2 regions of the Pseudomonas sp. NBRC 111131 genome follow, and region 1 is predicted to be linked to the other one. Evidence: predicted binding sites of a transcription regulator. Region 1 holds the regulator's gene; the other holds the start of a gene.
The links. Region 1 encodes FliA, which starts transcription of late flagellar genes. Its sites were predicted from a motif close to CTAAAGTTTNNNNNNNNNNNGCCGNTAA; they were not measured.

Region 1 (3,414 bases):
GTGGACCCGCGGCTGTTCGATGCCATGCGCTCGGAGCTCTCGGGCCTGCGCGAGTTGCTCGAAGTGCAGCTCGGTTCGCTGGCCTGGAGCCAACTGCAGGGCAGCAAGCCGGCCCAGGCCAACCTCTGGCGCCGCTTGCAGCGTATCGGCCTGTCCGGACCGATCGCCCGCGAATTGCTCGAGCTCACGGGCGAGATCGAAGAACCACGGCAGGCGTGGCGCATGTTGCTGGCGCACCTGGCGCGGATGATCGAGGTGCCCGAGGTCGAGCCGATCGAGGAGGGCGGTGTGATCGCCATGGTCGGCCCTGCTGGCATGGGCAAGACCACCACCCTGGCCAAGCTGGCGGCGCGGTATGTACTCAAGTACGGCCCGCAGAACCTGGCGCTGGTGAGCATGGACAGCTTCCGCATTGGTGCCCAGGAGCAGCTCAAGACCTTGGGGCGCATCCTCAATGTGCCCGTGACCTACGTCGACCCGGGCCAGTCGTTGGCCCAGGCGCTGGAGCCGCTGCTGCGCAAGCGCGTGGTGCTGATCGATACCGCCGGCCTGCAGGCCAGCGACCCGGCCCTGCGCATGCAACTGGAAACCTTGGCCGGGCGTGGCATCGCCGCGAAGAACTACCTGGTGCTGGCCACCACCAGCCAGAAGCAGGTGCTCACCGCCGCCTACCACAGCTATAAACGCTGTGGCCTGGCCGGTTGCATCCTGACCAAACTCGATGAAACGGCGAGCCTTGGCGACGTGCTGAGCCTGGCCATCAGTCATGAACTGCCCGTGGTCTACCTCACCGATGGCCCGCGCATTCCTGACGACCTGCACCTGCCGCGGGCGCACCAACTGGTGACCCGTGCCGTCAATGTGCAGTTGCAGGACGAGCCCAGCGAGGAGGCCATGGCCGACATGTTCGCTGATCTCTATCACAACCCGCGGCGAGCAGGTTGATGATGAAGCGTATGCAAAATACCTACACCAAGGGGGCGGCAGCATTGCCCCTCGTGTGGCTTGGGTCCAAGCGAGACAAGGTAAACAACGAACATGGGTAGCATGCATCCCGTACAGGTGATCGCCGTGACCGGTGGTAAAGGTGGCGTCGGCAAGACTAACGTTTCAGTGAACCTGTCCCTGGCGCTGGCCGAACTCGGCCGCCGGGTCATGCTGCTGGACGCCGACCTGGGCCTGGCCAACGTCGACGTGTTGCTGGGCCTGACCCCTAAACGCACCTTGGCCGATGTCATCGAAGGGCGCTGCGAGCTGCGCGACGTACTGTTGCAGGGGCCAGGCGGCGTGCGCATCGTGCCGGCGGCGTCCGGCACCCAGAGCATGGTGCACCTGGCTCCCGCCCAGCATGCCGGGTTGATCCAGGCATTCAGCGAGGTCGGCGACAACCTCGATGTGCTGGTGATCGACACCGCTGCGGGTATTGGTGACTCGGTAGTCAGTTTTGTTCGTGCTGCCCAGGAAGTGTTGCTGGTGGTCTGTGATGAACCGACCTCGATCACCGACGCCTACGCGTTGATCAAGTTGCTCAACCGTGATTACGGGATGAACCGATTCCGCGTGCTGGCCAACATGGCACAGAGCCCGCAGGAAGGGCGCAACCTGTTCGCCAAGTTGACCAAGGTCACCGATCGCTTCCTCGATGTCGCCCTACAATACGTCGGTGCCGTGCCCTATGACGAGTGCGTGCGCAAGGCGGTGCAGAAGCAACGGGCAGTCTACGAGGCCTTCCCTCGTTCCAAGTGCGCGCTGGCCTTCAAGGCCATTGCGCAGAAGGTCGATAGCTGGCCATTGCCGGCCAACCCGCGCGGGCACCTGGAGTTCTTTGTCGAGCGCCTGGTGCAACCCACCAGCGCGGGGCCGGTACTATGAACGCAAGCGGTTTCAAGATGTACAGCAAGGCGTCGAAGGATGCCCAGTACGAATTGATCGAACGCTACGCCCCGCTGGTCAAGCGCATTGCCTACCACCTGCTGGCCCGCTTGCCGGCCAACGTGCAGGTCGAAGACCTGATTCAGGCCGGCATGATCGGTTTGCTGGAAGTCGCCAACAAGTACGACGCTAGCAAGGGTGCCAGTTTCGAAACCTATGCCGGCATCCGCATCCGCGGTGCGATGCTCGACGAAGTGCGAAAGGGGGATTGGGCACCCCGTTCGGTGCACCGTAATACGCGCATGGTCAGTGATGCGATGCGTGCCGTGGAAGCCAGAACCGGCCGTGACGCTAAAGATCATGAAGTTGCTGCCGAACTCCAATTGAGTCTCGATGATTACTACGGGATTTTGAACGATACCCTGGGTAGCCGCCTGTTCAGTTTCGACGACCTGTTGCAGGACGGCGAGCACGAAGGGCTGCACGAGGACGGTGCCAGTGGCCAGGTCGAGCCATCGCGCGACCTGGAAGACGAGCGCTTCCAGGCTGCCTTGACCGATGCCATTGCCAATCTGCCAGAGCGTGAGCGGCTGGTGCTGGCGCTGTACTATGACGAAGAGCTGAACCTCAAGGAAATCGGTGAGGTGCTGGGGGTCAGCGAGTCACGTGTCAGCCAGCTGCACAGCCAGTGCGCCGCGCGCCTGCGCAGCCGCCTCGGGGAGTGGCGGGCACGCTGAGCCCGGGGTCGTTGCAGTCGTTTTCACGTTGTACCGAATTGATTGAATGCGCGTTCGGGGCCGAGCGCGTTTGAGACTGCTTGGAGGTCTAATTGAACAAAGACATGAAAATCCTCATCGTTGACGACTTCTCGACGATGCGGCGGATCATCAAGAACCTGTTGCGTGATCTGGGTTTCACCAATACCGATGAGGCCGATGACGGCACCACGGCACTGCCGATGCTCGAAAGCGGCCATTACGACTTCCTGGTGACCGACTGGAACATGCCCGGCATGTCCGGTATCGACCTGCTGCGCAAGGTGCGTGCACACGACCGCCTGAAGGCTATGCCGGTGCTGATGGTGACCGCTGAAGCCAAGCGTGACCAGATCATCGAAGCGGCCCAGGCCGGGGTCAATGGATACGTGGTCAAGCCGTTCACCGCTCAGGTGCTCAAAGAAAAGATCGAGAAGATCTTCGAACGCGTCAACGGCTGAGTCACGTCAGGGGGCGCCATGGAATCAACACAATCGTCTTTGGGGGAGTTCGAATCGACCCTGAAGAAGCATGCCCAGGAGTTGGTCGAAAGCCTGGAGCGGGGGCGGTTCGGCGAGGCGGTGCAACTGATTCATCAGTTGAACCAGACCCGCGACCGAGGCCTGTACCAGGAGGTCGGCAAGCTCACCCGTGAGCTGCACAGCGCGATCGTCAGTTTCCAGATCGACCCGCACATGCCGCAGGCCGAGGAAGTCTCGCAGATCACCGACGCCACCGAGCGCCTGTCCTATGTGGTCAAGCTCACCGAAGGAGCCGCCAACCGCAC
Region 2 (3,414 bases), on a different contig from region 1:
GCCTGGGTGGCCAGGTGGACCGCGTTGGCGAATGGGCTGGGCTGGGCCAGAAGCTCCTGGCACAACGTGCGCCAGCGGCCCAGTGCCTCGCTGGAAGGTGGCGGCGGTGTCAGCATATCGGGGTGCGGGCGGCGCTGCTGCCACGGCCAGAGCAGCGCTTCTGCAGGGTGGAACAGCGCATGCCGGGCGTGGCGACGGGCGCTGGCAGCAGCCTGCTGGTGAACCTGTTGTTGCACGTCTTCCAGTGAGGTTTGCAGGTACAACGCGGTCAGCAACTGCCAGCGCAGCAGGTGCGGGTTGTCCCAGCCCACTTGAGCCGCCAGGGCCAGGTTGTTGGCCAGCAAAACGGTATTGGCCGGCTGGTTGAACCAGCGGCGCAGGCCGGGCGCCTCGTCAAGCCGGTGCTGCTGGCTCAGCAAGTCTTCGTCGCGGGCGATGCTCAGCACCTGGCCCAGTTGCTCACGTTCCTCAAGCAGTAACCGGTAGCCCTGGGTGACCCACTGCGACAGGCGCCAGTGCTCGGCCATGGTTTTGCACAGCGCCATGATGCGCACGCCAAACAGCTCAAGTTCGACTTCGGCAGCCTCTTCGCCCTTGTGGATCACTCGAAGCTCCCAGGTGTCGAGCAGCTTGGGGTAGGCCAGGGCCATTGGCCACAGGGGTGATAGGAACAGCAGGCTGCCCCAGTGGATTTCCTGCCACAACCGTGCCAGGCGGCTGGCGAACAACCCGCTGGCCTGCTGCGCGGCGTGCTGGCTGATCAGCAGAAACTGGCGCAGCACGGGCGGGATGTCGTCGTCCGGCAGGGCAGGCAAGCGGTTGAGCAGCTCCCGGGTGCGCGCCAGGCCCAGGCGATTGAGGGCAATTTCCAGGCTTTCAGCGGGTTCGGCCTGGCTGGCGTTGGCCGGGTGATTGGCTTCGCGCATCACCGACAGCACCAGGGCCGGGCTGTCCTGCATCAGTTCGGCGATGTCACGCAGGGAGCGGCGGCTATCGTTGATGGCGCTCGAGACCCGGTCATAACTCTGCTTTGGCACCGGTACGCGAATACCGTCCAGCAGCTTTACCCAGGCCTCTAGCGTACGCGGATTCTGAGTGGGCACCTTGGTTTCCATTGGCATTTTGACATCAGTCCGAACTGGCTTTTCGCTTTTAGTGGCTATAGTCTGGCGCAGATCTGCCGATAAGTAGAAGAAGAGTTTTAAAGCTCACGTTCCTCACCCTGACCACGACAGCAAGTGCTTTGAACCTATGGCTAAAATTATCGGCATCATCGTCGTATTCGCGAGCGTGCTCGGCGGGTATGTGCTCTCTCACGGCAAGATCGCGGCGCTGATCCAGCCGTTCGAAGTGCTGATCATCGGCGGTGCGGCCTTTGGCGCGTTCCTGCAGGCCAACCCTGGTTACATGACCATGCATGTAATCAAGAAGTCGCTGAAGATGTTCGGGACCCGGTTCACCCATACGTTCTATCTGGAAGTATTGGGCCTGGTATACGAGATCCTCAACAAGAGCCGTCGTGAAGGCATGATGGCCATCGAAAGCGATATTGAAGATGCCGCGGCCAGCCCGATCTTCGCCAAGTACCCTGCGGTGCTCGGTGACGAGCGCATGACGGCATTCATCTGCGACTATCTGCGCATCATGTCCACCGGCAACATGGCACCTCACGAACTCGAAGGCCTGTTCGACATGGAACTGCTGAGCATGAAGGAAGAGCTCGAGCACCCGTCCCATGCGGTCAACGGCATTGCCGACGGCATGCCAGGTTTCGGTATCGTTGCGGCGGTACTGGGTATCGTGGTGACCATGGCGTCGCTGGGTGAGGGCGACCAGAAGTCGATCGGCTTGCACGTGGGGGCCGCGCTGGTCGGTACCTTCTTCGGTATTCTTGCCGCCTATGGCTTCTTTGGTCCGCTGGCCAACGCCTTGCGCCATGACGCCAAGGAAGAAATCAACGTGTACGAGGCGATCAAGGCCTCGCTGGTGGCCTCGGCCTCCGGCATGCCACCATCGCTGGCCGTGGAATTCGGGCGCAAGGTGCTTTACCCGGCGCACCGTCCGAGCTTTGCCGAGCTGGAACAAGCGGTCCGCGGTCGCTAAGCCATGGAGAACAATCAGCCCATCATCATCAAGCGCGTCAAGCGCTTTGGCGATGGCCACCACGGTGGCGCCTGGAAGATCGCATTCGCTGACTTCGCCACGGCCATGATGGCGTTCTTCCTGGTGCTGTGGTTGCTGTCCACGGCGACCCCGGAGCAGAAGATCGCCATTGCCGGTTACTTCAAGGACCCGATCGGTTTCTCCGAGAGTGGCACGCCCTACATCATCGACCTGGGCGGTTCGCCGCAGCTGGCACCGGAAAAGACCATCAACCCGGAGCAGAAGTCCGAGCCGACGCCTGACACCAGCATCCAGCTGGACAAGGATCAGGTCGAGACCATGGCCGAACAGGTCGAGCGTGAGCGCCTCGAGTTGCTGCTGCAGGAGTTGCAGAACAAGGTTGAGGAAAACCCGCAACTGCAGAAGTTCAAGGACCAGATCCTCTTCGAGATCACCCAGGACGGCCTGCGCATCCAGATCATGGACGCGGAAAACCGGCCGATGTTCGACATCGGCAGCGCGCGTTTGCAGCCGTATTTCGAAGACATCCTGCTGGCCATGGCCGACACCATCAAGTCCGTTCCGAACAAGATCAGCATCAGTGGCCATACCGATGCCAAGCCTTATTCGGGAGCCGGCGAGTTCGGCAACTGGGAGCTGTCTGCCAACCGCGCCAACGCGGCACGCCGTGCGCTGGTCGCCGGTGGCTATCCAGACGGCCAGGTGGCGCGGGTGGTCGGTTATGCCTCGTCGTCGCTGTTCGACCGGGCGAACCCGTTCAACCCGGTCAACCGGCGTATCGACATCATCGTCCTGACCAAGAAGGCCCAACGCAACATCGAGGGCGAGCAAGGGACGCCAGAGGCTGCGCCTGCACAGCCGGATGCTCAGCCAGCAGCGCCTGAGGGGGCTGAGGGTACGGCACCCGGTGCTTCCGCCGCACCTGGCGCCGGGGATCAGCCCATGCAACCGCGTGAGTTGCGTCAGAAGCTGAACATCTTCGAAGATGGCGTGCTGAAAATGGATCAAGCCCAGGATCAGTAAGTCCTGGCGGGCCGCCCAGCGGCCCCGACCCATTCAAAACCCCCGGCGGATCTTGGCTTTCAGGTCCGCATGGAAAAAATCCGCATTGTCCCTGTCGCTGCAGCCGCCCCGCACCCCCGGCAGGGCCATGGCCCGGGCGAACGTGCATTCATCGTGATACGCCCGCACAAACAGGTCGATATGCGCCTGCTTGCGCATTACCGGCCATTTGCCCAGGCAATCGGGTAGCGCGGCGTCACTTCGGTAGTACAAACCCACCCGCCGGCA

Region 2: a site for FliA is predicted at 1,160-1,187, ahead of motA (flagellar motor stator protein MotA). Genes of this name have one in related genera too.

What each region holds. Positions count from the first base shown of each region.
Region 1 is NZ_BCBH01000003.1:252,085-255,498, reverse strand. It holds gene flhF (flagellar biosynthesis protein FlhF) at 1-945, shown strand, start outside; gene fleN (flagellar synthesis regulator FleN) at 1,039-1,872, shown strand; gene fliA (RNA polymerase sigma factor FliA) at 1,869-2,609, shown strand; gene APH34_RS04830 (chemotaxis response regulator CheY) at 2,714-3,088, shown strand; gene APH34_RS04825 (protein phosphatase CheZ) at 3,107-3,414, shown strand, end outside.
Region 2 is NZ_BCBH01000004.1:145,355-148,768, reverse strand. It holds gene APH34_RS05880 (HDOD domain-containing protein) at 1-1,121, opposite strand, end outside; gene motA (flagellar motor stator protein MotA) at 1,252-2,103, shown strand; gene motB (flagellar motor protein MotB) at 2,107-3,147, shown strand; gene APH34_RS05865 (hypothetical protein) at 3,181-3,414, opposite strand, start outside.